DNA from 3 places in the Azospira restricta genome. Region 3 is predicted to be linked to each of the others. Evidence: riboswitches for the same ligand, from Rfam matches in the RefSeq annotation. Region 3 holds a riboswitch; each other region holds the start of a gene.

The links. A riboswitch is a leader RNA that binds a small molecule or an ion and turns the genes downstream of it on or off. The one in region 3 is predicted to bind cobalamin.
Positions count from the first base shown of each region.
Region 1: linked by a shared signal. The riboswitch ahead of cbpA (modified peptide precursor CbpA) and the one ahead of IWH25_RS02180 (TonB-dependent receptor domain-containing protein) in region 3 are both predicted to bind cobalamin.
Region 2: linked by a shared signal. The riboswitch ahead of IWH25_RS15085 (ribonucleoside-diphosphate reductase subunit alpha) and the one ahead of IWH25_RS02180 (TonB-dependent receptor domain-containing protein) in region 3 are both predicted to bind cobalamin.

Region 1 is NZ_CP064781.1:2,682,661-2,692,554, forward strand. It holds gene IWH25_RS12940 (LysR family transcriptional regulator) at 1-241, shown strand, start outside; gene cbpB (peptide-modifying radical SAM enzyme CbpB) at 293-1,678, opposite strand; gene cbpA (modified peptide precursor CbpA) at 1,681-1,845, opposite strand; cobalamin riboswitch at 1,933-2,122, opposite strand; gene IWH25_RS12955 (tetratricopeptide repeat protein) at 2,194-2,661, opposite strand; gene IWH25_RS12960 (hypothetical protein) at 2,925-4,517, opposite strand; gene IWH25_RS12965 (hypothetical protein) at 4,750-4,986, opposite strand; gene IWH25_RS12970 (cupin domain-containing protein) at 5,040-5,369, shown strand; gene gcvP (aminomethyl-transferring glycine dehydrogenase) at 5,444-8,320, opposite strand; gene gcvH (glycine cleavage system protein GcvH) at 8,395-8,775, opposite strand; gene gcvT (glycine cleavage system aminomethyltransferase GcvT) at 8,799-9,890, opposite strand.
Region 2 is NZ_CP064781.1:3,150,944-3,160,837, forward strand. It holds gene IWH25_RS15075 (MbcA/ParS/Xre antitoxin family protein) at 5-259, shown strand; gene IWH25_RS15080 (YceI family protein) at 262-987, shown strand; cobalamin riboswitch at 1,083-1,304, shown strand; gene IWH25_RS15085 (ribonucleoside-diphosphate reductase subunit alpha) at 1,482-4,271, shown strand; gene IWH25_RS15090 (adenosylcobinamide amidohydrolase) at 4,262-5,914, shown strand; gene IWH25_RS15095 (ribonucleotide-diphosphate reductase subunit beta) at 6,344-7,375, shown strand; gene IWH25_RS15100 (MBL fold metallo-hydrolase) at 7,395-8,474, opposite strand; gene IWH25_RS15105 (phosphatase PAP2 family protein) at 8,675-9,781, shown strand; gene IWH25_RS15110 (RBBP9/YdeN family alpha/beta hydrolase) at 9,820-9,894, shown strand, end outside.
Region 3 is NZ_CP064781.1:449,647-459,540, reverse strand. It holds gene dctP (TRAP transporter substrate-binding protein DctP) at 1-48, opposite strand, end outside; gene IWH25_RS02205 (GntR family transcriptional regulator) at 237-926, shown strand; gene IWH25_RS02200 (sulfite exporter TauE/SafE family protein) at 1,078-1,875, opposite strand; gene IWH25_RS02195 (EVE domain-containing protein) at 1,872-2,309, opposite strand; RNA gene ssrS (6S RNA) at 2,376-2,555, opposite strand; gene IWH25_RS02190 (cell division protein ZapA) at 2,592-2,924, opposite strand; gene IWH25_RS02185 (hypothetical protein) at 2,935-3,135, opposite strand; cobalamin riboswitch at 3,301-3,505, shown strand; gene IWH25_RS02180 (TonB-dependent receptor domain-containing protein) at 3,631-5,448, shown strand; gene IWH25_RS02175 (FecCD family ABC transporter permease) at 5,456-6,433, shown strand; gene IWH25_RS02170 (ABC transporter ATP-binding protein) at 6,430-7,200, shown strand; gene IWH25_RS02165 (substrate-binding domain-containing protein) at 7,222-8,013, shown strand; gene cobO (cob(I)yrinic acid a,c-diamide adenosyltransferase) at 8,010-8,621, shown strand; gene IWH25_RS02155 (cobaltochelatase subunit CobN) at 8,636-9,894, shown strand, end outside.

The sequences.
Region 1 (9,894 bases), 1.7 Mb from region 3:
CGCCGTCGAGAGCGGGCTGGGGCTCGGCTGCATCTCGCGGCTGGCGCTGAAGGACGCCTTCCGCCGCGGCAGCCTGGCCGAAGTGCGGACGCCGGCGCTCGACCTGAAGCGCACCTTCAGCTTCGTCTGGCACCGCGACAAGTTCCACGGTGCCGGGCTGCGCGCCTTCCTGGAATTGTGCCGGGAGTTTTCACAGGGGGCGGCGACCAGCGACGAGATCGCGCTGCCGCCGGTGCCGTAGGCGAAAAAGCCGCCGCCCCGGAGGATTCCGGAGCGGCGGCCGCCGGCGGCGTCAGTTGACGATGTTGAACACCGTCTCGGTGCCGTCGTCCCAGCCGTCCCACAGGTAGTCGTCGGCCTTGCCGTCGGCGATCAGACGCAACGCGTAGTTCACCTGCTCCTTGTAGAAGTCGCAGAAGGCACCGATCTTGTCCATGCCGCCGTTCATCTCGGCCGCTTCGGCCGGGCACGGCGAGCCGCAGAAATGGCGGATCGCGCAGGAGCCGCAGGGGTCGAAGGTGTCGACGTCGCGTTCGATCACCGGGCGGAAGGCTGCCGACTTCAAGGCCGCCTCGACGCCGTCGGTGAGCAGGTTGCCGCCGTTGAAGCGCTTCAGGCCGATGAACTCGCTGCACGGGTAGAGGCCGCCGTCGGCCGCCAGCGCGAAGAAGGCGCGGCCGCCGCCGCAGGGCGAGATGTCGCACATCAGCCGGCGCGCGGTCGGCGCGAGGATCGCCAACAGGATGTTGGCGAAGTTGGCGACCATCAGCTTGCGCCCGGTTTCCCGGTACAGCTCGTGCGTGCGGTCGAGCGCGGCGAAGAAAGCCTTCGCCATGTCGCCGTCGGCCGGCTTCACGCCGCGCGCGCCGGGCAGCGTGCAACGGACGGTGTTGAGCATGCAGGTCGGCACTTCGGCGGCGTGGAACAGCTCGACCATGCGCGTGAGGTAAGGCAGGTTCTCGGTGTTGCAGGTGGTGATCACGCTCCACGAGCCGTAGCCGCGCAGCTTCTCCATCGCCGTCAGCACCTTGTCGTGCACGCTCTTGCCGCCCCAGGTGCGGCGCGTGGCGTCGGTGATGCCGGCGACCGGGCCGTCGAGCGAGAGGCCGATGCTGACGTTGCGCGAGGTCAGGAAGTCGATCGCCGCGTCGTCGAGCAGCGTGCCGTTGGTCTGCACGCCGAAGGCGAAGTCGTCGGCGAACTCGTCGATCGCGGCGAACACCGCGTCGCGGTTCATCAGCGGCTCGGCGCCGTGGAAGATGGCGCGCGGCTTCCTGTCCGTGTCGCCCATGACGGAGGCGAAGTAGTCGCGCAGCGCGGCGAGCGAGGCGGTGAGCGTTTCGCGCGGCATGTGCGTGCCGCCGCTGCGCTGCTCGCCGGGCAGGTAGCAGTAGGTGCAGTTGAGGTTGCAGCGCTCGGTCGGGTTGAGATAGACGCCGGAGGGCTTCAGCTCGAAGCGCAGCGCGTGCAGCTCCCTGGCGAAGCGGTCGTATTCCTTGCTGTAGGCGTCGAACAGCGGACCGCCGGTCAGCGACTCGTTGACGCGCGTCTTGTCGACCAGGCCCCAGAAGGCGGTGGCCGGGTCGGTGACGGCGGCATAGACGGCGTGGCCGATGTCCACGGGAACCAGCGCCGGACCGCCAGTGGCGGCCCGGCTCATCGTTGCGGCAGCAGTCATCGTTACTTCGCCGCCTTCTTGTCCATCAGCACGTAGTGCGAGAGGCCGATACCGTCCGGATTGCAGCTCTTGCGCGTGGCGATGCTCGGGGCGACGGGTTTATCTTCGCCCTTTGCGGCGGCGGTCTGGGGCTGGGCGGTTTGTTGCGCTTGAATGGTCTGCGTCATGATCGAGTCCTCGAATCAAATGGTGAAAAAGAAAAGGGCTCCGGCTGACGGCACGCGTGAGCATGCAGTCAGCCGGAGCCCTTGCCTTGGCTCCGGATCGGTTCGACACGTCTTCTGGCTCCCGGATCGTCCGGAGCGCTGCTGCCTTCCCGCCGGGGTGTGCCCCGTCAGTGGCCGATCAGTCGATCATGCAGCGCCCGTCCCCGGTTACAGCGGCGGGCCCGCCACGGATTCGCACCGTGTTCCGTTTCGTCGAACCGAAATGGAAGGCGGATTATCGTGCAGGAGCGGGGGAATGGGTTTGATGTAGGGCAATTTGCGCGTGCATTTCAAGCGACAGCAGAGAGGCTACTGACTTTGAGGCGATTCATCCTTCTTGATGCAGTGCTTGCCATAGGGGGTGCGATCAGTTTTTGACACGGCTCCGGAATGCCTGGAGCGAATATCTGCAGCCCGAGCCGTAAATACGGCAGCATCTGCTGCTCGGTCGGTCTCTCTCAGCGCCTGCGCGTATTCGTCAAGGAAATCGGCAAACCCTATCGGGTCTTTTGACGCGGCGTCGAGTTTTTCAACGACTGGCAATGCGCGTTCAAAATAGGGTACCGCTTGGACGAACTGGCGTTGATCGAGATTGAGGCGAGCCAATTCGATAAGGGGATAGTGAACCGGTCCCGACGACTCTTCGTCGAGTTTCAGCGCCTTGAGCAGATATTGTTCGGCGTGGTCATAAAAACACGTAGCACCGCACGCTCGCGCATACTCGTAATACATTACCGAGCGTGCACGCACTGGAGATCCGCCAAGATCGGCATTCACCGCAGCGCGTGCGTATGCCCGGCGCGCCGAATCCCAGTCGCCGCGGCGAACTGCGGTGTAACCTGTCTCCGCATAGCGGGCTGCATTGAGCTTGTTGATGTCATGGGCACATCCGCTCAGGAGCGCCAGAGCGAGAAGTATTGCGGCGTATCGCAGGTTCGTCGAGTCCTAAAATTGCTGGTGTGCGTATAAATCACCCAGGGCCGCGCGGTGAAAATGCCTTGGGCGATTTGTCATTTTGACGGTAGGGGAGGGATTTGGCGCTATCGTTGTCCAGACTCGGCCACTTGGCGTCCAGTGAAAAGAATCTTCGCTGGCAGTTCCTTTTCTTCCGCCCTTAGCTCGCTCAACAAGCCATCTGTTCCCCAGATCAATTCAACGTCGCCGTCATCGACCGTCGAGTATTTCCATACCGGTGAATCGGGAGAAGTCGTCAGGTCTGGTCGAGGAAAGCCAAGGGAGAGGATTACCTGCTGCTTGCTCATCCCGCGCAATAGCTTTCCGGAACGAATGGCCTCCTGGATCGCAGGCGGATATGAGGTGATCAGTTTGGAAGGGTCGTCCTTGACGACCAGCTTCGCGACGAGCTGCTCTTTCGTCTCCTGCTTGCGGCCATAGTCGTGTCCGATGGTCATCTGTCGTCCATCGACCAGTACGTGAATGCGGTTCCGTCCATATTCCCGGATGGCGATTGGCGTTCCTGCGGGAATGAACGGCAGGCCCCAAAGGTTCTCATCGCTGATCCATTCGTCCTGGTAGTGCAGATTGCAGCACGCAAAGGACGCTCCAGCCATTGCCCGGATGCGGTCGTCCTCGGCCGCGATATTGACGACTTTCTCGCCGATTCGCTTTCCTGTTGCTGACTCTTCCAGCCACACCTCCTGACGGAACTCCTCCAGCACGCCGCGGACGCGGTACTCGACAGCCGGGAGTAGCGTCACCTCGATCTCGCCCTCGACCCGGTAAGCGGCGGCCGAGCGCAACAGGTTGTCGATCGGCGCCGCAAACACGTATCGTCCGGCCAGCTTGATACGGTGCTTGCCGGCAGGCACCGGGCGCTCGACTTTCTTGAAACTTATGCTTCTTCCCTGTCCGTAGGACGCACGAACACTGTCATCCATATTGTTCTGCGGTTCGGGCACGCCATCGATCTCGCGGACAAAGAAGAAACCGCCGCCCGGCATCCCGCTTCCTCTTCTAAGCAGGAGGCGTTTCCATCCGGTCGGTTCTTCGACGCTGTCGCCTGTCGAAGTGTCGACGATTCGTGCCGTCTTCTCTGCGGCTTCCTTGATCACCAGGGAGTTTATGAAATGCTCGCCTTCGGCAAGCAAGATCGGATCTTGGAAAGGTGAAGGAGCCCTTTCCGAGTACTCGACAGTGACTATTTTCTGTTTGTTGGGATGCAGGCACGAGAAGCCCTTCGCCTCCAGAAAGCTGGGAGACCCACTGGATCTCGATATGACTTTGTCCCTGGCTTTCAGATGGAACCTTGTGCAGAAGGGCGGCTTGGTTTCATCCAGTTTTTCGTCATGAAGCAGCTGCTCGAATCGATCCGGGTCAGTGTCGCTAGCCCTTGCGGTTTTTACAAATGCCAGGAAATCGCTTTCGCTGGCGAACTTCACGCCTGTGTCATGTACGCGGACCGATGCGACAAAGGTGCGATTATTCGTCTCAAGTTTTTTTCCGTACGCTAGAAAACCCTTGGCCCTTGGCATTTCATACCAGTCGCTGCCTTGTGGCGGTGAGATTTCAAATAAGCCAAGGAGATACTGCGTCCTGGTCAATTCTCCAGTTACCGGCCTCGGTTGCATTGCCGGAGTACAGGCCGACAAAGCACCGATCAACATCAGCGACAAAATAAACCTGCTCGACCCCACACTGCCCCCTGAAAACATAAACAAAGGTGTAGAAAAATAAACTTCGCATCATGCCGGGAGTGAGCGGGGCGATCAAGCCAAAGTCATAAATTGGATGAGGAATTCCACGGTCGGGCGCGAGACAATCAACACTGGTGCCGTCGAGTTATTGCGGTAATTGGCTTTTGCTGCCTTTGTTCACACCCTCAACTGCCTGTTTCGGAGCGCAGACTCAACCCTCCGGACACCGCTTCACCGCCGCCCGGATGCGCGCGATGGTCTCGTCCATCGGTGCCCGCGGCGACACCTCCAGCCCCAGCCCCTCGGCGATGCGCGCGATCCGCCGCGGGTCGAGCGGGATGCCGCCGGCGTCGATGGCGGCGATCAGCTGGCGGGCGCGCTCGATGTCCGAGAGGGGGTTGGCGGGCGGTGCCGGTCGGCCGAGGAGTCGTCGCAGCAGGGATTTCATCGCGGGGGGCGGGGCGTCGGAAGTGGAGGGCAGGGCGAGGGTATCATCGACGCATGACGAGCCAGAACCTTTACGCCGATCTTCCTTCCAATCCCGAAGCCGGGGAGCGTTTCGACGCGCTCCTCGCCCGGCCGGGGCTGCGCATCGAGCGCATCGTGTCGACCGGGCAGGCCAGCCCGCCGGATTTCTGGTACGACCAGGACGAGGCCGAGTGGGTGCTGCTGCTGCAGGGCGCGGCCGCCCTGCGCTTCGCCGACGAGCCGGCGGCGCGGGCCTTGCGGCCGGGCGACTGGCTGTACGTCGCGCCGCACCGGCGCCACCGGGTCGAGTGGACCGCCGCCGGCGAGGCGACCGTCTGGCTGGCCGTGCATTTCGCCGAATGACGCCGGCCATCCGCGAGCGGAAATGAAAAAGCCCGCGCCGGGGCGCGGGCTGGGCGGGGGGCCGTGAGCGCCGATCAGGCCGCGTAGTCCGCCATCGGTACGCACGAGCAATGCAGGTTGCGGTCGCCGTAGACGTCGTCGATGCGGTTCACGCTCGGCCAGAACTTGTTGTCGCGCACGAAGGGCAGCGGGAAGACGGCTTCCTCGCGGCTGTACGGGCGGTCCCAGTCGGCGGCGAGCACGTCGGCCTGCGTGTGCGGGGCGTTCTTCAGCGGGTTGGCGTCGGCCGGCCAGCTGCCGTTCTCGATCTTGCGGATCTCGTCGCGGATGGCAATCATCGCCGCGACGAAGCGGTCGAGCTCGGCCTTCGGCTCCGATTCGGTCGGCTCGACCATGATCGTGCCGGCGACCGGGAAGCTCACCGTCGGCGCGTGGAAGCCGTAGTCCATCAGGCGCTTGGCGATGTCGATCTCGGCGATGCCGGTGGCCGCCTTGATGCCGCGGATGTCGAGGATGCACTCGTGCGCGACGCGGCCCTGCGCGCCGACGTAGAGCACCGGGTAGTGCTCCTTCAGCTTGGTCGCGACGTAGTTGGCATTCAGGATGGCGGTCTTCGTCGCCAGCGTGACGCCTTCGCCGCCGAGCATGGTGATGTACATCCACGAGATCGGCAGGATCGACGCCGAGCCGTAGGGCGCGGCGGAAACGGCGCCCTGGCCCAGGTGCGGGCCGGGGATGGCCTGCACGACGTGGTTGGCCATGAACGGCGCGAGGTGCGCCTTCAGCCCGATCGGGCCCATGCCCGGGCCGCCGCCGCCGTGCGGGATGGCGAAGGTCTTGTGCAGGTTCATGTGGCTGACGTCGGCGCCGATGAAGCCCGGCGAGGTCAGGCCGACCTGGGCGTTGAGGTTGGCGCCGTCCATGTACACCTGGCCGCCGTACTGGTGCACGACGGCGCAGATTTCCTTGATCGCCTCTTCGAACACGCCGTGCGTCGACGGGTAGGTGATCATCAGGCAGGCGAGGTTGGCGGCGTGCTGCTCGGCCTTGGCCCGGAGGTCGACGACGTCGACGTTGCCGCTGTCGTCGCAGTCGACGGCGACCACCTGCATGTTGCACATCTGCGCGGTGGCCGGGTTGGTGCCGTGCGCCGACTTCGGGATCAGGCAGATGTTGCGGTGGCCCTCGCCGCGGCTGGCGTGGTAGCGCGCGATGGCGACCAGGCCGGCGTATTCGCCCTGCGCGCCGGAGTTCGGCTGCATGCAGATGGCGTCGAAGCCGGTCACCGTCTTCAGGTAGTCGGTCAGCCCGCCGATCATCTCCAGGTAGCCGTGCGCCTGGTCGAGCGGTGCGAACGGGTGCATGTCGCCGAATTCCGGCCAGGTCACCGGGATCATCTCGCTGGTGGCGTTCAGCTTCATCGTGCACGAGCCGAGCGAGATCATCGAGTGGTCGAGCGCGAGGTCGCGGTTCTGCAGCTTCTTCAGGTAGCGCAGCATCGCGTGCTCGGTGTGGTGGCTGTTGAACACCGGGTGCGTCAGGATCGCGTCGTCGCGCAGCAGGGCCGCGGCCGGCTCGTTGCCGGCGACCTGCGCGTCGAGCGCGGCGAGGTCGGCGTCGGTGCCGCCGATCAGCTTGATCAGTGCGGCGACGTCGGCGGCGGTCGTCTTCTCGTCGACGGCGATGCCGAGCGCGCTGGCGCCGGCCTGGCGCAGGTTGTAGCCGGCCTGTTGCGCGGCCTGATGGACCGTCGCGGCGCGGGCGCCGAGCTCGATGCGGATGGTGTCGAAGAAGGTCTTGCCGAGCACCTCGACGCCGGCGGTGCGCAGGCCCGCGGCGAGGATCGCGGCCAGGCGGTGGATGCGCCCGGCGATCGTCTTCAGGCCCCGCGGGCCGTGGTAGACGGCGTACATGCCGGCCATGTTGGCGAGCAGCACCTGCGAGGTGCAGATGTTGGAGTTGGCCTTCTCGCGGCGGATGTGCTGCTCGCGCGTCTGCAGCGTCATGCGGTAGGCGGTCTTGCCGCGCGCGTCCTTGGAGACGCCGATGATGCGGCCCGGCATCGCGCGGACGTTGGCTTCGCGCGTGGCGAAGAAGGCGGCGTGCGGGCCGCCGAAGCCCATCGGGATGCCGAAGCGCTGCGACGAGCCGAAGGCGATGTCGGCGCCCATCGCGCCCGGCGACTTCAGGAGCACCAGCGCCATCAGGTCGGTGGCGACGGCGACGACGCCGCCCCTGGCCTTCACCGCGCCGATCGCTGCGGTGAGGTCGGTCGCCTCGCCGCGGTCGTTCGGGTACTGGAAGAGGGCGCCGAAGACGTCGTCGCCGGCGGCGTCCTGCGGCTTGCCGAACTTCAGCTCGAAGCCGAAGAAGCCGGCACGCGTCCTGACCACGTCGATCGTCTGCGGGAAGCAGTCCTCGTCGACGAAGAAGACGTTCGACTTCGACTTCGACACGCGGCGCGCCATCGTCATCGCCTCGGCGGCGGCGGTGGCCTCGTCGAGCAGCGAGGCGTTGGCGAGTTCCAGCCCGGTCAGGTCGACGACCATCTGCTGGAAGTTCAGCAGCGCTTCCAGGCGGCCCTGGGCGATCTCGGCCTGGTACGGCGTGTAGGCGGTGTACCAGCCCGGGTTCTCCATCACGTTACGCAGGATGACCTTCGGCGTCAGCGTGTCGTAGTAGCCCATGCCGATCATCGATTTGCGGACCACGTTCTTCGCGGCCAGCGCCTTGATCCGGGCCAGCGCCTCGTGCTCGCGCAGCGGCGCGGCAAGCGGCAGCGGCGCCGGCAGGCGGATCGCCGCCGGCACGGTCTGCGCGATCAGGTCGTCGAGGCTGGCGGCGCCGACGGCGGCGAGCATCGCGGCGGTTTCCTCGGCCGACGGGCCGATGTGGCGATGGATGAATTCGTCGCGCTGTTCGAGCGCGGAGAGGGAAAGCTTGTCGGTCATGGCATTTCCGGGGCGGATGGCAGGACAGGAAAAAAAAACGGGGCGAGGCCGGTAGGCCTCGCCCCGGGCGCCGATTACTCGCTGATCTTGGCGTAGGCGGCGGCGTCGAGCAGGGCGTCGACGTCGGCGGCGTTGGCCGGCTTCAGCTTGAACAGCCAGGCGCCGTAGGCGTCCTGGTTGACGCTCTCCGGCGCGTCGGCGGCGGACTGGTTGACCTCGGTCACCTCACCGGCGATCGGCGCATAGACGTCGGCGGCGGCCTTCACCGATTCGACGACGGCCAGCTCCTGGCCGGCGGCGTAGCTCTTGCCGACTTCCGGCAGCTCGACGAAGACCAGGTCGCCGAGCGCTTCCTGCGCGTGGTCGGTGATGCCGACGGTGACGGTGCCGTCCGCTTCGGCGCGGACCCACTCGTGGCTTTCGGTGTACTTCAGGTTGGCGGGAACGTTCGACATGTTTTTCTCCTTCGGGTGAATGCTTAGACCACGGCCTTGCCGTTGCGGGCGAAGACCGGCTTGACGACCTTCGCCTGCAGGCGCTTGTCGCGGATTTCGACGTCGACGGTGTCGCCGATCGCCACGCCGAGCGGCAGGCGGGCGAGCGCGATCGACTGCTGCAGCGTCGGCGAGAAGGTGCCGCTGGTGATCTCGCCGTCGCCGTGCGCGGTGGTCACCTTCTGGTGGCCGCGCAGCACGCCCTTGTCCAGCAGCACGAGGCCGAGGAACTGCGCCTTCTGGCCGTTGGCGACGAGCGCCGCCTTGCCGACGAAATCGCGTTCGGATTTCAGGTCGACGGTCCAGGCGAGGCCCGCGTCGAGCGGCGACACGGTCTCGTCCATGTCGTTGCCGTAGAGGTTCATGCCGGCTTCCAGGCGCAGCGTGTCGCGTGCACCGAGGCCGCACTGGGCGACGCCGGCGGCGTGCAACTGGCGCCACAGGTCGGCGGCCTCTCCGGCGGGCAGGGCGATCTCGAAGCCTTCCTCGCCGGTGTAGCCGGTGGTGGCGACGAAATAGTCGCCGACCTGGACGCCGAAGAACGGCCCGAGATTCTCGGTCGCCGCCTTCACCTGCGGCAGCACCTGCCACACCTTGGCCTTGGCGTTCGGACCCTGCACGGCGATCATGCCGAGCGGGTCGTTGCCGTCGCGGCGCTCGGTGATCGTCAGGTCCATCCCCCAGTCCTTGCGGCGGGCTTCCATCCACGCCAGGTCCTTGGTCGCCGTACCGGCGTTGATGACGACGCGGTAGGTGGTGTCGCTCAGGTAGTAGATGATCAGGTCGTCTACGACGCCGCCGGCGTCGTTCAGCATCGCCGAGTAGAGCGCCTTGCCGGGCAGCTTCAGCTTGTCGACGTTGTTGGCCACCAGCTTGCGCAGGAAGGCCTTGGCGTCCGCGCCGACGACGTCGACCGCGCACATGTGCGAGACGTCGAACATGCCGCAGTCGCGGCGCACGGCGTGGTGCTCCTCGATCTGCGAGCCGTAGTTGACCGGCATGTCCCAGCCGCCGAAATCGACCATCCGGGCGCCGGCCTGGCGGTGCACTTCATTGAGTACGGTTTTTTGCGTCATATCA
Region 2 (9,894 bases), 1.3 Mb from region 3:
CGGCATGCCGCGGACGATCCCGATCGTGCCGCGCGCCGGCGGTCCGGCGGCCGCCGACGACGCGCAGGAAGCGGCGCTGCTCGAACTGGCGATCGCCGCCTTCGGCAACCGCGAGCGCGCGCTGCGCTGGCTGCGCCGACCGCGGCGCGACTTCGGCGGACTGGCGCCGCTGGAGATGCTCGATACGCCGGCCGGCGCGCGCCAGGTCGCGGCGCTGCTGCGCGGGCTGGCCGCGGCGCGCGGCGAAGACGAGGCCTGAGGATGGCGGCCGGCCGGGCGAGTCGCCCTGCCCGACGCTGGCTGCTGGCGCTCGCCGTCGCCGTGCTCGCCGCGTGCGCGCCGGGCGTACCGCCGGAGGAGGCCGCGCTCGCGCCGCCCGCCGAACCGCCGGCCGGCTTTCCGGCAGCCGACTACCGCCGCGCGGCGGCAGCCGGGCACCGGGTGCTGCAGGTCGATCCGGCGCAGTCGCGGATCGTCGTCGAGGTGCGCCGCGACGGCCCGCTGGCCCGCCTCGGCCACGACCACGTCGTCGCCAGCCACGACCTGCGCGGCCAGGTCGACCTCGACGCCGGCCGCGCCGACCTCTACCTGGCGCTGGCGCGGCTGGTCGTCGACGACCCGGCGCAGCGCGCCGCCGCCGGTTTCGCCGAGCCGCCCGACGAGCGGGCGATCGCCGGCACCCGGCGCAACATGCTGACGCGCGTGCTCGACGCCGGCCGCTTCCCCTTCGCCACCATCGCCGTCCGCCGCGACGCGCCGGACGCGCCGACCGTGCGCGCGGCGATCACGGTGCACGGCGCAACGCGCGAATTCGACGTGCCGGTGAGCAGCGAAACGCTGGCCGACGGCATCGCCGTCGCCGGCCGGATCGACTTCCGCCAGAGCGACTTCGGCATCGTTCCGCTGACCGCGCTGAACGGCGCGCTGCGCGTCGCCGACCGCCTCGACCTGCACTTCCGCATCGTCGCCCGCCGGCGCGATGCCTAGCCGGCGGCGGGCGGCATGCACTGCATCTAGTGCTTTTCCACCGCCAACCTACTACCGCTAGTGTTCCGGTATTGACCCCGCCCGCGCCGCTGGCTTACACTCGGCGGCGTTGATGGTTCCCCGCCCGGGGATTAAAAGGGAATCCGGTGCCGGCTCCGCGTTCGCGCGGAACCGAATTCCGGGGCTGCCCCCGCAACTGTCATCGGCGAGTGCCTCGCCACGTAGTTTTCACCCATGGCCACTGGATGCGTTCCGGGAAGGCGGGCGAGGCGCGTTGAACCGAGAGCCAGGAGACCTGCCGCGACCAACCTTCTTTCATTCACGGGGCGGGGTGCCCCTGACGAGAGGTGTGTGCGTGCCGATCCTGCCCTTGCCGCGTTGTGCCGATCCGCTCCCGGGCTTGCGCCCATCGGGCCGGCGCCGCGTCGCCTGCGGCCCGGACCGCCCATTTCCGGCATTCCCCGCGTGCTTCGCCCCCACCACGGAGAGCCGCCTTGCCTTCCCCTGCCTTCGCCCATGTTCTGCCCCTGCCCGCCGGCCACGACAGCGCGCTCGCCGCGCTGCAGGTGATCCGCCGCAACGGCGCCGTCGTTCCCTTTGACGCCGACAAGATCGCCGTCGCGCTGGCCAAGGCCTTCCTCGCCGTCGAGGGCAGCCAGAGCGCCGCGTCGTCGCGCGTCCGCGAGATCGTCGCGCGGCTGACGCAGACCGTCGCCCGCTCGCTGAGGCGGCGCCTGCCCGACGGCGGCACGGTGCATATCGAGGACATCCAGGACCAGGCCGAGCTGGCGCTGATGCGCGCCGGCGAGCACGACGTGGCGCGCGCCTACGTGCTCTACCGCGAACGCCGCGCCGCCGAGCGCGCCGCGGCGGTGACCGCCGCCGACGAACTGGCGCCGCCGCTGCACGTGACCGACGGCGGCGAGCGCCGCCCGCTCGACCGCGCGGCGCTGCTCGCCGTCTGCGACGACGCCTGCGCCGGGCTGGGCGGGGCGGTGGCGGCGACGGCGGTGCTCGACCTGGCGCTGAAGAACCTCTACGACGGCGTGCCGCGCGCCGACGTCGACCAGGCGCTGATCCTCGCCGCGCGCACGCTGATCGAGCGCGAGCCGGCCTACAACCAGGTCGCCGCCCGCCTGCTGCTGACCGCGCTGGCGCGCGAAACGCTCGGCCGCGCCGTGCGGAGCGACGAACTGGCGGCGGCGAACGCCGCATATTTCCCCGACTTCGTCGCCGCGGGCGTCGCCGCCGGCCTGCTCGACCCGCGCCTGGCCGGCTTCGACCTGGCGCGCCTGGCCGCCGCGCTGCAGCCGGAGCGCGACCTGCAGTTCGGCTACCTCGGCCTGCAGACGCTGTACGACCGCTACTTCCTGCACGTCGACGGGCGCCGCATCGAACTGCCGCAGCTCTTCTTCATGCGCGTGGCGATGGGGCTGGCCTTGAACGAGATCGACCGCGAGGCGCGCGCGATCGAGTTCTACGACCTGATCTCCCGCTTCGACTTCATGTGCTCGACGCCGACGCTGTTCAACAGCGGCACGCTGCACCCGCAGCTCTCGTCGTGCTACCTGACGACGGTCGCCGACGACCTCGACGGCATCTACCAGGCGGTCAAGGAGAACGCGCTGCTGCAGAAGTACGCCGGCGGCCTCGGCAACGACTGGACACCGGTGCGCGCGCTGGGCAGCCGCATCCGCGGCACCAACGGCCAGAGCCAGGGCGTGATCCCCTTCCTCAAGGTGGTGAACGACACGGCGCTGGCGGTGAACCAGGGCGGCAAGCGCAAGGGCGCGGTGTGCGCCTACCTGGAGACCTGGCACCTCGACATCGAGGAGTTCCTCGACCTCAGGAAGAACACCGGCGACGAGCGCCGGCGCACGCACGACATGAACACCGCGCACTGGATTCCCGACCTGTTCATGCAGCGCGTGCGGCAGAACGGCGAGTGGACGCTGTTCTCGCCGTCCGACGTGCCCGACCTGCACGACCGCTTCGGCGCCGACTTCGCCGCCGCCTACACCGCCTACGAGGCGCAGGCCGCCGCCGGCGCCATCCGCCTGCACAAGAAGGTGCCGGCGGTGCAGCTGTGGCGCAAGATGCTGACCATGCTGTTCGAGACCGGCCACCCCTGGCTGACCTTCAAGGATGCCTGCAACCTGCGCTCGCCGCAGCAGCACGCCGGCGTCGTGCATAGCTCGAACCTGTGCACCGAGATCACGCTCAACACCTCGGACTCGGAGACGGCGGTGTGCAACCTCGGCTCGGTCAACCTCGTCGCCCACCTGAAGGACGGCGAGCTCGACCAGGACAAGCTGGCGCGCACGATCGCCACGGCATTGCGTATGCTCGACAACGTGATCGACCTCAACTACTACGCGACGCCCAAAGCGCGCAACGCCAACCTGCGCCACCGCCCGGTCGGGCTCGGCATCATGGGCTTCGCCGACTGCCTCTACGAGCTGGGCATCGCCTACGCCTCGGACGCTGCCGTCGACTTCGCCGACCGCAGCATGGAGGCCGTCTGCTACCACGCCTACCGCGCCTCGACCGTGCTCGCCGAGGAGCGCGGCCGCTATTCGAGCTTCGCCGGCAGCCTGTGGGAGCGCGGCATCCTGCCGCTCGACTCGCTCGACCTGCTCGAAGCCGGCCGCGGCGGCGACGTCGAGGTCGACCGCGGCGCGCGCCTCGACTGGGCGGGGCTGCGCGAGCGCATCGCCCGCCACGGCATGCGCAATTCGAACTGCGTGGCGATCGCGCCGACGGCGACGATCTCCAACATCGTCGGCGTCTCGGCCAGCATCGAGCCGGCCTACCAGAACCTCTACGTCAAATCGAACCTGTCGGGCGAGTTCACCGTCGTCAACGCCGCGCTGGTGCGCGACCTGAAGGCGCTCGACCTGTGGGACGAGGTGATGGTCGCCGACCTCAAGTACTTCGACGGTTCGCTCTCGCGCATCGAGCGCGTTCCCGACGAGCTCAAGGCGCGCTACGCTACCGCCTTCGAGATCGACCCGGTCTGGCTGATCGAGGCTGCCGCGCGCCGGCAGAAGTGGATCGACCAGGCGCAGTCGCTCAACCTGTACCTGGCGACGCCGTCGGGCCGCAAGCTCGACGAGATCTACCAGCTGGCCTGGCGGCGCGGGCTGAAGACCACCTACTACCTGCGCACGCTCGGCGCCAGCCAGGCCGAACAGGCCGGCGGCCGCGACGAGGCCGCGCCCGCGGCCGAGGAAGCGCCGCGCTTCTGCAGCATCGACAACCCCGAGTGCGAGGCATGCCAATGAAGTCGACGATGATCGTTGTCCTGCGCCGCGGGCTGGCGCTGCTGCTGGCGCTGCCGCTGGCCGTGTCGGCGGCGGCGCCGGGGGCGAAACCAGCGGCGGAATCGGCGCTGCCCGACGAACTCGGCGCCACGCTGCAGATCCTGCGCGCCGAACGCGACGGCTTGTGGGAGAAGACGCTGGTCGTCCGCTTTGCCGGCGAACGCCGCGTGCTGTCGACCAGCGACGGCCTGCTCGATGCGCGGGCGGCGATCAACCATGCCGCGCATCCGCGGCTGTGGGCGCGGCTCGGCACGGCGGGCAAGCGCTACAGCGAAGGCGTGCGCGATGCGACAGCCGACCGGCTGGGGCTGCCGCGGAGCGCGGTCGCCCGCATGGGCACCGCCGCCGACATGGACAATCTCGCCGTCGTCACGCGGCGCCACGGCCCGCTGACGGTGACCGTGCTGGCGACGGCGGGGGCGCGGAACAACGCACAGCGCACCGGCGTCGATGCCGGCACCTACATCGAAGAGGAAGCGCCGGCCGGCACGATCAACATCATGGTGCTGAGCAATATCGCGCTCAGCGACGCGGCGCTGGCGCGCGCGCTGATCACCGTCACCGAAGGCAAGACGGCGGCGCTCGAGGACCTGCGGGTGCCGAGCAGCTATACGCCGGGGGCGCAGGCGACCGGCACCGGCACCGACAGCATCATCATGGTCTCGGGAACGGCCGCGCCGCGCGCCACCTACACCGGCGGCCACAGCCGGATCGGCGAACTGATCGGCAAGGCGACCTACCAGGCGGTGGTCGAGGCGCTGGGCAGGCAGGACGGCGTATTCCTGCCGGGCAGCAAGCGCTTCGCCGAGGCCTCAACCGCGCCGGCCGGGCCGGCCAAGGCGGCCGGCGACCTGCGCCTGGCGCTGCTGCATCTCGACGCCGTGCCGGGCGACATCGCCGGCAACCGCGCGCGCATCGAGGACGCCATCCGCGAGGCGGTGCGCCACGGCGCCGACTGGATCGTGACGCCGGAACTGGCCGAGACCGGCTACCACTTCGCCAAGCGCATCGGCACCGACTGGATCGCGTCGTTCCCGGACGCCTGGATCGGCACGCTGGCGGCGATCGCCCGCGACAACCGCGTCGCGCTGTTCGTCGGTGTCGCCGAGCGCGACGCGGCCAGCGGCCGGCTGCACAACAGCGTCGCCGCGATCGACCGCGACGGCACAATCCTCGGCACCTACCGCAAGCAGCGCGTGCATGGCGGCGCCGAAAGCTGGTCGCAGGCCGGCGACGGCGGGCGCCCGCCGTTCGTCGTCGACGGCCTCGCCGTCGGCACGCTGATCTGCGCCGACACCTGGGCCGCCGAGCCGGCCGCCCGGCAGGCGGCGCAGGGGGCGGCGATCCTGCTGACGCCGGCCAACTGGCCGCCGGTCGCCGGCATGGGGCCCGGCGACGCCTGGGAACGGCGCACGCGGGAAACCGGCATCCCGATGATCGTCGTCAATCGCGGCGGCAGCGAGCCGGAACTCGACTTCTCGCGCGGCGAGAGCGCCGTGTCGCTGAACGGCGAGCGGCTGCTGAGCTTCGAGGCGGAGCGCGGCGGGATTTTCTACGTCGACTGGGACCGCCGGCAGCGCTTCCGCGAAGTCCGCCCCGAGTAGCCAGTCATGTTGAAACAGATGGATAAGTTCGTCATTCCGGCGAAAGCGCCCCGCAGGAAGTGCCCTTGGGGTGCCGGAATCCAGAAATACCCCACTGGATTCCGGGTCAAGCCCGGAATGACGATGGGTTACATCAACCGGATTCAGGTTGACTAACCGCTAGTTGCCAGGACCGTTGGCTGACGCTGACGGATTTTCCTTACCGAACATGCAAAGGCCCAAGCCATGAACGCCGCTTTCCGCTTCGACGACTGGGATACGCCCAGCCTCTCGCCTTCCCTTCCGGCAGACAGCCGGAACCCTGCCCACCTCCCTCTTGAGGCGGGAGGCCGGGAGTCCACTCTCCTCCCCCTTCAAGGGGGAGGCCGGGAGGGGGATGGGGTTATCACGCTGCCGCTGACTCCCCCCATCCCCACCCCAACCCTCCCCTTGAAGGGGAGGGAGCTGCCGGCCGGGCTGGCGCCGGTCAACGCCGCCGACAAGCGCATCGTCAACGGCCACGCCGACATCAACCAGCTGGCACCGTTCAAGTACCCGTGGGCCTGGGAGTTCTTCCTGAAGGCCAACCGCAACCACTGGACGCCGCTGGAAATCAGCATGGCGCAGGACGTGCACGACTACCAGCACCGGCTCACCGCCGCCGAGCGCCACGTCTTCGAGAACGTGCTCGCCTACCTGACCACCTCCGACATCCTGGCGATGCGCAACATCGGCCTGGCGGTGATGGAGAAGATGAGCGCGCCCGAGCTGCAGATCTACCAGGCGCGGCAGGTCTACGAGGAGGCGCTGCACACCTGGACCTACCAGCACTGCATCGAGAGCCTCGGCCTCGACCAGCAGGAGATCTACAACCGCTACCGCGTGGTGCCGGCGATCCACGGCAAGATCGCGCTCGCCAACCGCCGCCTGGAGCGCGTGCTGCGCTCCGACTTCGACCTCGCCGACCGCGACAACCTGCACGAGTTCGCGCTCTCCTACCTGTTCTTCGCCGCGATCTTCGAGGGCTGCTGGTTCTACAACGGCTTCACGCCGATCTTCGCGCTGCAGCGGCGCGGGCTGATGAAGGGCGCCGCCGAGCAGCTGCAGTACATCATGCGCGACGAGGTGCTGCACTGCGCCTTCGGCATCCGCGTCGTGCGCGAGCTGCTCAAGGAGGAAGAGCTGACGCTCGACCCGGCCGCGCTGCGCAGCCTGTGGGACGAAGCCGAGGCGGCCGAGGCGGCCTATGCCGGCTACATCCTGCGCGAGCCGATCCTCGGCTACAACGCCGAGCTGCACGTCGACCAGTTCCGCTTCATCGCCAACCGCCGCGCGCGCCAACTCGGGCTCGGCGAACCCTTCCCCGGCGCCGGGAACGTGCTGCCCTGGCTCGACGAGCAGGCCAACCTGCGCAAGGAGAAGAACTTCTTCGAGACCCGCGTCACCGAGTACCAGACCGGCGGCGCGCTGGCCTGGGAGTAGACGGGGCGCCCGGCGGGCGTCAGCCGTGCACCACCGGCAGCCCGAGCTGCCGCCACAGCAGCATGCCGCCGTGCAGGTTGGCGACGCGGGCGAAGCCGGCCTGGCGCAGGATCACCGTCGCCTGCCCGGAACGCATGCCGGCGTGGCACACCGGCACCAGCGGCCGGTCGGCCGGAACCTCCGCCAGGCGCGCCTGCAGTTCGGAGAGCGGGATGCACTGCGCGCCGGCGATGCGGCCGAGGCGCTCGTCCAGCTCGCCGGGGTCGCGCACGTCGAGCACGTGCACTTCGGCGCGGTGCTCGGCGACCCACTCCGGCTCGATCTCCAGCAGCCCGGCGTAGCTCTGCCGCACCGGCCCCCAGTCCGCCGGGCACGGCACCTTGCCGTCCTCCGGCCGCCCCGAGCGCAGGTTGGCGGGAACGGCGACGGCGATCTGCCGGGGGTGCGGCAGGTTCAGGTTCTCCATGAAGCCGACGAAGTCGCGCTCGTCGGCGCCGCCGCCGATGCGCGGGTTGTGCGCGCGCTCCTCGCCGATCGAGGAGACGGTGCGGCCGGCGTAGTCGTGGCCGGGGAAGATCAGGCAGTCGTCGGGCAGCGTGAACAGCCGTTCGCTGATCGAGCGGAACAGCGTGTGCGCGTCGCCGTGCTGGAAGTCGCAGCGGCCGGCGCTGCGGATCAGCAGGCAGTCGCCGGTGAGCGCGAAGCGGCGGTCGTCGGCGACGTAGCTCAGACAGCCGTCGGTATGCCCCGGCGTCGCCCGCACCGCCAGGTGGCGCGCGCCGAAGACGACGCGGTCGCCGTCGTCGAGGCGCAGGTCGGCGCCCTGCACCGCCTCGCCGTAGCGCCGCGAGATACCGATGCGGCAACCGGTGGCCTGCTGCATCAGCCAGGCGCCGGTGACGTGGTCGGCATGGCAGTGCGTGTCGAGCGCGGCGACCAGCGTCAGCCCCAGCTCGTCGACCAGCGCGCGGTCGCGCAGGTGCTGCTCGAACACCGTGTCGACGATCACCGCCTGCCGGCTCGCCGGGTCGCCGAGCAGGTAGGTGTAGGTCGACGACGCGGCGTCGAAGAGCTGGCGGAAGATCAGGTCGCTGAACATCGGGGGCGCACGGCGCGAGGGGGATACTGGGAATCTAGTCCCGGCGAACGCAGGCGGCAAGCGGGCGTTGCAGTCACGGGAAGGACGGAGGTTGCGCTGTCACCACGCCGCTGGCGCCGGAAATATGACTGGGGGTACGATTGTGCGCATCCCCTCGCAAGCTGAAATAGCGCTGCATCCTTCAAGCCGGAACCCGCGAAATGTGGCGCAGCATCCCGACTCCCTCCAAGCTGCTGCTCCTGCCCGCGATCGCCCTGCCGCTCGCGGCGGCCGGCATCCACTACGCCAGCGCGCTGCCGGCGGCCTACAGCTGGTCGCGGACACTGGAGCTGCTGGGGCTGGCCGTCGTCGACCGCTACTTTGCGCTGGCGGCGCTGTTCGTCCTGCTCGCCGCCGCGGCACGGCGCGCGGCGCCGGGGGCAGCCGTTGCCGGCCGCCTCCGGCAGGGCCTGTCGCTGGCGCTGGCGCTGGCGGTCGCGCTGATGCTGGCGCTGCTCTCGGCGCGCTATTCGCCGTGGGATTACCTGGCGCTGCCGCTGGTCGCCGCGCTGCTCTACCGGACGCTGCTGCGCACCGACTTCGCCGAGGCGCTGTTCGGCATGGCGGCGACGGTGTTCGTGCTGGTCGTCGTCAGCTACGTGTTCACCATCTTCAAGTCGCAGCTGTTCACCTTCGGCGTCGTCCTCGACGACTGGCTGATCGCCGGCGAACGGGCGCTCTTCGGCGAGCCGCTCTACCTCGCGGTCGCCCGCTGGGCGAGCACGCGGCCGGCGGTGGTCGGCTTCAGCGACTGGGCCTACTTCCTGTTCTTCCACCACATCGCGCTGACCGCGCTGTTCCTCTTCGCGCAGGGCGACCGCCGCGAGCAGTGGCGCTACGTTGCCAGCCTGTCGCTGTGCTACCTGCTCGGCGGGGTCTCGTACTACCTGTTTCCGGCCTACGGCCCGGCCTTCTACGACCCGGAAAAATTCGCCTACCTGCACGACAGCGCGCCGTTCACGCTGTCGATCCAGCAGCTGCTGGCCGACGCCACCAACGCGGCGGCGGCGGGCAAGCTCGAGCGGATCGAGACCTTCGCCTTCATCGCCTGCATGCCCAGCCTGCACATGGCGCACGAGAGCCTGATGCTGTTCTTCGCGCGGCGCTCGCTGCCGATGAGCGTCTTCTCCGCATTCTTCTGGCTATCGTCCATCGTCGCGGTGCTGGTGCTCGGCTGGCACTACCTGTTCGACGTCGCCGGCGGCATGCTGCTGGCGGCGCTGGTGATCGGCATCGTATGGCGGGCGCTGCCGCCGCAGCGGGCATAGGCGGCAATCCGTTTCCCTCGACACCTCCGGAGGCGCACATGAGCTCACCGATCCTCATCTTCCCCGGCATCGGCAACTCCGGCCCGGAGCACTGGCAGACGCGCTGGGAGAAC
Region 3 (9,894 bases):
GGCGGCGGCCAAGCCCAGGGTGAAACAGCGTTTCGTCTTGCAGATCATGGACGTCTCCTCCAGATTGATCGGTCGAATATCAGCGACGGCAGGCTTGCTCACCCGTGTTGATCTAATGATCCAAGCTCTTTTTGTGTATTCAATATTTGCCGTTGTGTATACACGATAGCACAACTTGAATACTGGTCAACGAGTTTCGTATAATTGAATCGAGCCCATCTTGCGATCGCCTTGCCATGAACCACCCGCTGGAACTCAACGCCGCCGTCCCCCGCCAGTCCGAACGGCTCGGCGAACTGATCGAGGAGCGCATCGTCACCGGCGTCTACCCGCCCGGCACCCGCCTCGACGAGCAGGAGTTGGCGAACAGTTTCGGCGTCTCCCGCACGCCGGTGCGCGAGGCGCTGATCCAGCTGGCCTCGATCGGGCTGATCGAGATCCGGCCGCGGCGCGGCGCGACGGTGCCGGAGATCGGCGCCGAGCGCGTCTGCGAGATGTTCGAGGTGATGGCAGAACTTGAAGCGATGTGCGGCCGGCTGGCGGCACGGCGGATCACGCCCGCCGAGCAGGCGGCGCTGCAGGCGGCGCACCTCGCCTGCGAGGCCGCGCGCGACGCCAATGCGCCGGACCAGTACTACCAGCTGAACGAGGTCTTCCACCGCCGCATCTACGAGGCCAGCCACAATGCCTTCCTCGCCGAGCAGGCGGCAATGCTGCACCGTCGCCTGCGCCCCTACCGCCGGCTGCAGCTGCGTGTGCGCAACCGCATGGCGACCTCGTTCGGCGAGCATCAGGCGATCGTCGAGGCGATCCAGCGCGGCGACAGCGAGCAGGCCGAAGCGCTGCTGCGCAGCCACGTGTCGGTGCAGGGCGAGCGCTTCGCCGACCTGGTCGCCTCGCTGCGCGACTTCAACGCCGGCGCCTGAGTGATGCGCTTTGCGCATCACGAGGAAGTACTCTCGGGGTGCGCCTGAGTGATGCGCTTTGCGCATCACGAGGAAGTACTCTCGGGGTGCGCCTGAGTGATGCGCTTTGCGTATCGCGAAGAAGTACTCCCGGGGTGCGCCTGAGCGGCCGCTACGCGAGCAGCGACCACAGCATCTTCGTCGCCAGCAGCGCGAGGAAGCCGCCGAAGGCGCGCTTCAGCCGCTTCACCGGCAGGCGGTGCGCCAGCCGGGCGCCGAACGGCGCGACCAGGATGCTCATCGAGACGATCGCGGCAAAGGCCGGCAGATAGATGTAGCCGAGCGATCCGGCCGGCAGTCCGGCATCGTGCCAGCCGGCGACGATGAAACCGAGCGCGCCGGCAAGCGCGATCGGGAAGCCGAGCGCCGCCGAGGTGCCGACCGCGTTGTGCATCAGCACGTTGCAGAAGAGCATGAACGGGATCGACAGGAAGCCGCCGCCGGCGGCGACCAGGCTCGACACGACGCCGATCGCGCCGCCGACGCCGAACAGGCCGGCCGGCCCGGGCAGCTGGCGGTGCGCCTTCGGCTTGAAGTCGAGGATCATCTGCGCCGCTGCGTAATAGACGATGACGACGAAGACCGCGGTCAGCGGCCGCGTCGGCACAAAGCCGGCCAGCTGCGAGCCGGCGAAGGTGCCGAGCACCAGCCCCGGCGCCATCGCGCGCACGATGTCCCAGCGCACCGCGCCGTGCGCATGGTGGGCGCGCATGCTGGAGATCGAGGTCAGCGTGATGTTGGCCATCGAGGTGCCGAGCGCGAGGTGCATCACGTGTTCGTGCGGAATGCCCTGCGCGGTGAAGATCATGAACATGAACGGCACCAGCGTCAGCCCGCCGCCGACGCCGAACAGCCCGGCGACGAAGCCGGCGAAGGCGCCTAGCGCCAGGTAGAGCAGGATGAAGGTCACAGCAGCCTTTCGCTGATGAAGTTCCACTCCGCGGCCGTCACCGGCGTGATCGACAGCCGGTTGCCGCGCTGCAGGATCGGCATGGCGGCGAGTTCGGGGTGGGCGCGCAGCTCGGCCAGCGGCAGCAGCCGCGTCTTCCGTACGAAGCTCACGTCCACGCACAGCCAGCGCGGTTTGTCCGGCGTCGCCTTCGGATCGAAGTAGGGGCTGGCCGGGTCGAACTGCGTGGCGTCGGCGTGCGCTGGCGCGCAGATTTCGCAGAGACCGGCGATGCCCGGCTCGGCGCAGCTCGAATGGTAGAAGAAGGCGCGGTCGCCGATCCGCATCGCATCGCGCATGAAGTTGCGCGCCTGGTAGTTGCGCACGCCGAACCACGGCACCGTGCCGCGCGCCGCGAGGTCGTCGATCGATACCTCGGCGGGTTCGGACTTCATCAGCCAGTACGCCATCGCGCCCCCGAAATGAAAACAGCGCGGAAGAAACCTTCCGCGCTGTCGGTTTTGGCCCCCGCCTGTGCCGTTCGGCCGGCATCCTGAACCTGGGTTCAGAGTGGCTGCTTTCCTTCCGCATCAGGCACACCCGACGAAGGGCGCGCACAACAGCGGGGTCTTGGTCCGCAACCGATGCCAATCAGCATTGGTTCAAGGAATGTATGGCCTTGGCGAACACCGCAGGGGACGCTCTGCGGAGGCAGTTTCCCGGGAACCGCGAGGTTCCTAGAACAGCTTTTCCTGCGGTGCGAGCACCACGTCGAGCTGTGCCTCCATGTCCGCGATTCTACGCCTGACGGCTCCGAAATCAAGGCCGCCGACCGGCTCGCCGCCTTTCGCCTTGGCGCTCAGGAACTCGTGCGCGATGTTCAGCGCGGCCATCACCGCGATGCGCTCGGCGACGTTGCTCTTCGTGCGGTCGGAGATCTCGTGCATCTTCTCGTCGACGTAGGAGACCGCGGCCTGCAGGGCCTCGCGTTCCTCGGGCGGGCAGGCGACGCGGTAGTCCTTGCCGAGCAGCGTGATGTCGAGATAGTTGGGGGCGTTCGGGTCCGTCATGCGCGTACGTTCAGGCCTTCGCTTCGGGGAGCTGCCCGACCAGGGATTCGAGGCGTTCGCGCGCGCCGTTCATGCGCTCGACCAGTTGCTGCTTCTCCGCTTCCGCCGCGGCGAGGCGCTGTTGCAGCTCGCGGTTCTCGCTGCGCAGCGCGCGGCACAAGCCCGCCACTTGGGCGATCTTGTTCTCGAGCGCGTTCAGTTCATTGACCATGGCGGCAACTATAGAAGTAAAAAACAAGTCAAGTCAAGGAGTAACAATGCATTTTGAATGTGATTTATGTTGCAGGCAAGCGTCGGCCCCTTCCTCCATACCGTCGCGCACGGTACAATCCGCCACCCGTTTTGTCGCCGACACCGGTTGGCGGCACACGGGCCGTGCAAGGTGCCGCGCGCAGATTCCTCTGCCGCGGTGAAACGGGAAAGCGGTGCGCGGGCAGACCAACTGCCACGCAATTCCGCTGCTGCCCCCGCAACGGTAAGCGAGTGATTCGTGCCTCAACGCCACTGGGCCGCCAGAAGCCTGGGAAGGCGGCACGACAAACCTCGCAAGCCCGGAGACCGGCCTGCGCACGAGTAGCGGAAATGCCGCGGGAGGCGGTCATTGGATGCTCGGCGCCCGTGCGCCCCGTCCCGTTCAGCCCCCCCGTGCAGTTCCATTCTGTGCAATGCCGGCAGCGGGGACGCTCGCCGGCGATCAGGGGTAACCATGAAAATCGATAATCGACATGCGCTGGCGGCGGCGACGCTCGCCGCCTTCTCCGGCAATCTGATGGCGGCGGCCGACGCCGAGCTGAATCCCATCGTCGTCACCGCGACCCGCCAGGCCACGCGGGTCAGCGATCTGATGGCCGACGTCACCGTCATCGACCGCGAGGAAATCGAGCAGGCCGGCCAGACCACCATCGAGCAGTTGCTCGCCCGCCAGCCGGGCATCCAGTACACCGCGAACGGCGGTCCGGGAACGAACAGCGGCATCTTCATCCGCGGCGCCTCCTCCAAGCAGTCGATCGTGCTGATCGACGGCCAGCGCTTCGGCTCGGCGACGACCGGTGAAGCGACCTGGTCGCGCATCCCGCTGTCCCAGGTCGAGCGCATCGAGATCCTGCGCGGCCCGGCCTCGTCGCTCTACGGTGCCGACGCAATCGGCGGCGTCATCCAGATCTTCACCCGGAAGGGTAGCGGCGAGCCGCGCCTCAACGCCAGCACCGGCTACGGCACCTACCACACCAGCGACAGCAGTGTCGGCATCTCGGGCGGCAACGAGCTGGTGTCGTTCAGCCTGCAGGGCGGCTACTACGAGACCGACGGCGTCAGCGCCATCCACAACAAGAAAAGCAGCTCGTTCAACCCCGACCGCGACGGCTACCGCAACAGCAGCTTCTCCGGCAGCCTGGCGGTCCGTCCGGCCAGCGGTCACGAGATCGGCGCCACGGTGTTGGCAACCGACGGCACCAGCCGCTACGATTCGACGCCGAAAGCCCGCGACTTCAAGAGCGAACAGGATGTTGCCGCGTACTCGATCTACTCCCGCAACAAGCTGCTCGCGAGCTGGACCAGCACGGTCCGTCTCGGCCGCAGCACCGACGATCTGACGACGCGCCGCAACGGCGTCACCACCGGGGAGTTCCGGACGGTCCAGGACCAGCTGGTGTGGCAGAACGACGTCAAGCTGCCCCTCGGAACCGCGCTGTTCGCCGCGGAATATCTGAAGCAGGCCGTGTCGGGAACCACCAACTACACGCGGGACGAGCGCAGCGTCCGCTCGCTGCTCGCCGGCTGGACCGCCGGCCTGGACAACCATCAGCTGCAGCTCAACCTGCGCCGTGATGACAATTCGCAGTTCGGCGGCCGGACCACCGGTGCGGCCACCTACGGCTACCAGTTCACGCCGGCATGGCGCGGGCATCTCTCCTACGGCACCGCATTCCGCGCGCCGACCTTCAACGAGCTGTACTTCCCCGATACCGGCTTCGGCGGCGGCAATCCGAACCTGAAGCCGGAGAAGGCGAAGAACGCCGAGGCCGGGGTCACGTGGGAGACGAGCGGGCACCGCTTGTCCGCCGTCTACTTCCACAACAAGGTCGAGGACCTGATCAACAGCTGGCCGCCGCAGAACGTGAACAAGGCGACGCTGAAGGGAACCTCGCTCAGCTATGCCGGCCGTTCGGGCCCATGGTCCGGCGGCGTCTCCGTCGATTTGCAGCGCACCCGCGACGACGATACCGGCAACCGGCTGGCACGCCGTGCCGAACGGCAGATGTTCAGCCATCTCAGCCGGTCGTTCGGAGACTGGACCCTGGGCGGCGAATGGCAGTGGGTCGGTCATCGCTACGACGATGCGGCCAATCGCGTACGGCTCGGCGGCTACGGCCTCGTGAACCTGTTCGCCGAGTATCGCGTGGACAAGGACTGGGTGCTGTTCGCGCGCGGCAACAACATCTTCGACAAGTACTACGAGACCGTGAACAACTACGGCGTCCTCGGCGCCAACGCGTTCTTCGGCATCCGCTACGCGCCGAAGTAGACCCGCCATGCCCAGCCACCGCCGCGCCGTCCTCGTCCTCGCCGTGCTCGCGCTGCTCGGCGTGGCGAGCTTCGCGGCGGCGCTGGCGGTCGGCAGCCTGTCGGTGCCGCTCGCCGACGTGCTTGCCGCGCTGCTCGGCGAGCCGGTCGAGCACGCGGCGATCGTGCGCGACCTGCGCCTGCCGCGGGCGCTCGCCGGCTTCGCCTGCGGCGGGCTGCTGGCGCTGGCCGGCGCGCTGATGCAGGTATTGCTCAGGAATCCGCTGGCCGACCCCTACGTCCTCGGCATCTCCGGCGGCGCCGGCGTCGGCGCGATGTTCGCGATCCTGCTCGGGCTATCGGCCGCCGGCATCAACGGACTGGCCTTCTGCGGCGCGCTCGGCGCGATGCTGATCGTCTTCGGCCTGGCCCACGGCGACGGCGCGTGGACGCAGACGCGGCTGTTGCTCACCGGCGTCATCGTTGCCGCCGGCTGCGGCGCGCTGGTTGCGCTGATGCTGTCGATCGCGCCCGAGCACAAGCTGCGCGGCATGCTCTTCTGGCTGATGGGCGACCTGTCGCAGACCGGGGCGCCGGCGGTGGCGCTGGCCATCCTCGGCGCCGCGCTGATCGCCGCCTTGCCCTTCGCGCGCGAGCTGAACCTGCTCGCGCGCGGCCACGACACCGCGCAGGCTCTCGGCGTCGACGTCCGCCGACTGCGCTACGCCGTCTATGGCATCGCCTCGCTGGTTACCGCCACGGCCGTCACCAGCGCCGGCTCGATCGGTTTCGTCGGCCTGATCGTGCCGCACCTGGTGCGGCTGGCGATCGGCAACGACCAGCGCCTGCTGCTGCCCGCGTCGGTGCTCGCCGGCGGCGCACTGCTGACGCTGGCCGACACGCTGGCGCGCACCGTCGTCGCGCCGCAGCAGCTGCCGGTCGGCGTGCTCACGGCGCTGATCGGTGTGCCGGTCTTCCTCTTCCTGCTGGCGAGGCACCGGCAATGAGCGCATTGATCGAAGCGCGCCAACTCGATGTCGCCGTCGGCGGCCACACGGTCTGTCGGGCGCTCGATTTCTCGCTCGCCGCCGGCGAGCGGCTGGCCATCCTCGGCCGCAACGGCGCCGGCAAGTCGACGCTGCTGTCGGTGCTCGCCGGCCTGCGCGCCGCCGACGCCGGCGAGGTCCGCCTCGGCGGCGACAGCTATGCCGCGCTCGGTCCGCGTGCGGCGGCGAAGCGGCGCGGCTGGCTGGCGCAGCGGCACAGCGACGCCTTTGCCTCGACCGTGCTGGAGACGGCGCTGACCGGACGCCACCCGCACCTCGGCCGCTGGGACTGGGAGTCGAAGGCGGATGCCGAGATCGCGCGCGGCGCGCTCGCCGCCGTCGGCCTCGCCGGCCTGGAAGCGCGCGACGTGCAGACGCTCTCCGGCGGCGAGCGCCAGCGGCTGGCGATCGCCACGCTGCTGACGCAGGCGCCGCCGCTCTACCTGCTCGACGAACCGCTCGCCCATCTCGACCTCAACCACCAGATCGCGGTGCTCGACCTGTTCGCCGCTGCCGCGCGCGACTGCCACGCCGGCGTGGTCATGGTCCTGCACGAACCGGCGCTGGCCTGGCGCTACTGCGACCGCGCACTGCTGATCCACGGCGACGGCCGCAGCGAACTCGGCCCGGTGCGCGAGATGCTCACCGCCGAACGCCTGTCCGCGCTCTACCAGCATCCGCTGCGCGCCATCGAAGCCGACGGGATGGTCGGCTTCATTCCGCGCTGAACGCTTTTCCGGAGGTATTCCATGCATCTGCTGCGCCTGCTGCTGCCCCTGCTGACGCTCGCCGCCTTCGACGCGGCCGCCGCCGATTGCCCGCGCATCGTCAGCCAGTCGCCGTACCTGACCATCGCCCTCGACTGGCTCGGCCGCGGCGACTGCGTGGTCGGCGTCTCGCGCTACGACGAACGCCAGCTGCCGCACACCGGCGGCGTCAGCGATCCGGATGCCGCCGCGATCGCCGCGCTCGCGCCGGATCTGATCGTCACCTCGATGCTCACCGCGCCCGACACGCTGGCCGCCGTCACGCCGGCCGGCGCCCGTTCGCTGCGTCTCGGCGGCTACCGCTCGCTGGCCGAGAGCGAGCAGATGGTCGCCGCGCTGGCGGCCGCCAGCGGCAGCGAGGAGGCCGCGGCGCGCGCCCGCCGCTTCAGCCGCGAGCTGCAGCAGCGCCTAGCGGCGATGCCGGCGCGGCAGCGGCGCATCCTGCTCGTTTCCGCGTGCGCCACGCGGCCGTATTCCTACGGCCGCAACACGATGCTCGGCGACCTTGCCGAGAAGGCCGGGTTTACGCTCGCGGAAAGTGCCGAGGGCATCCATCACCTGCACGACGGCGAGCCGATCGACAGCATCCCGGCGCTGGTCGCGGCAACGCGCCCGGACATTGTCGTGAACCTCATGACCCGCGCCGAGAACCACTGCGATGCGCGCCTCGGCGCCCTGCCGGTGACGCTGCTGATGCTGCCCGGCGACAATTTCTTTCACCCCGGGCCGCGTCTGCTCGAAGGCCTGGACGAACTCAAGGAGGCTCTGCAATGAGCGAAGACAGCACGCGCGAACAGCGCCACCACGACCGCATGCAGCGCAAGAAGGAAGTGATCGACGCGAAGATCGCCGCCGCCCAGGAAGAACGCGGCATCCTGCTGGTCAACACCGGCAACGGCAAGGGCAAGAGCTCGGCCGCGTTCGGCGTCGTCGCACGCGCGCTCGGCCACGGCCACCGGGTCGCCGTCGTGCAGTTCGTGAAGAGCCGCTCGGACACCGGCGAGGAGGGTTTCTTCCGCAAGTTCCCGGAGCAGGTGCGCTGGCACGTCTGCGGCGAGGGCTTCACCTGGGAGACGCAGGACAGCGGCCGCGACACCGCCGCCGCGCAGGCGGCGTGGGCGATCGCCAGGGAGTGCCTGGCCGACCCGTCGGTCAACCTGGTCGTCCTCGACGAGATGACCTACGCCTTCAAGTACGGCTGGCTGGACCTCGCCGAGGTGCTGGCGGCGATCGCCGCGCGGCCGCGGCTGCAGACGGTGATCGTCACCGGCCGCGGTGCGCCCGAGGCGCTGATCGAGGCCGCCGACACGGTGACCGAGATGGGCATGCTCAAGCACGCCTTCAAGATCGGTGTGAAGGCGATGCCCGGCGTCGAGTACTGATCAGCGGCATTCCGATGCGCCGCCTGCGCTCCGTCCTCGCCGTCGCCTGCCTGCTGCCGCTGCCGGCGCTGGCCGCAACCCTGTTCGGCGTCGTCAGCGAGCGCGCGGCGCCGCTCGCCGCCGAGGCGGCGGCGAAACACGTTGCCGCCCATCCCGGCGACCGTCTGCTGCTGCGTACGCCGGCGCAGCTCTTGGCGATGCCCGACAAGCAGCTCGCGCGCGCGCTCGCCGAGGCCGACGCGGTGCTCGCCGTCGCCGTCTTCGGCGACCCGGCGCGTCGGCTGAAGGAGGCGCTGCCGCAGGCGCGCACCGGTACCCGCGTCGTCGCGCTGAACGGCGAGGCGACGCTGTCGCTGATGTCGCGCCCGGCGCCGGATGCGCCGCTCGCCGGCTTCCCCGGCGAGACGCTGCGCAACCTGACGCTCGAAAAGCCGCCGGCCGACGCGCTCGCCGCCGCCGCGGCGCACCCCGGCGCGCGCGCCTGGCTCGCGCTGCGCCAGACCTGGCAGGCCGGCGGCGCGGACAACGTCGCCAACCTCTACCGCCACCTGCTGCATCCGGCGCTGCCGCTGCCGGTGCCGCAGCCCGAGCCGGCGCTGCGCCTGCGCGCGATCAGCGATAAAGGCAGCGAAGAGCGCAGCGACGCTGCCGCCTGGCGCTGGCAGCCGGTGCCGACCGGCCCGGCGCTGGTCGTGCTCGACCTCGCCAACGCCGACCCGGCGCCGGCCGACGCGATCTGCGCCGCGTCGCGCCGGAAAGGCGTCAACTGCATCGCGGTCATGGCGCGCTGGGCGGCGACCTCGCGCGAGGTCGTCGAGCGCCTGCCGGAACTGGTCGCGCCGGCCAAGCCGGCGGCGCTGGTCGTGCTGCAGGACTTCGTCGTCGGCGCTGCCGAGCACCGCGAGGCGGTCGGTGCCGCGCTGGCCAGGCTCGACGTGCCGGTGTTCAAGGCGATCCGCCTGACCGACCGCACGGCGATGCAGTGGCGGCTGTCGCCGGACGGCCTGCCGCCCGATTCGGTGCAGTACCGCGTCGCGCTGCCCGAGCTGCAGGGCAGCGGCCAGCCGATCGTCGTCGCCGCGTCGGGCAAGCCGACGATCGACCGCCTGACCGGCATCGAGATCCGCCGCCCCGAGGTCCTCACCGCAGAGGTCGAGCGCCTCGCCGCGCGCGCCGCGCGCTGGCAGGCGCTGGCGCAGAAGAAGAATTTCGACAAGCGCGTCGCGCTGATCTACTACAACCACCCGCCGGGGCGGCAGAACATCGGCGCCGA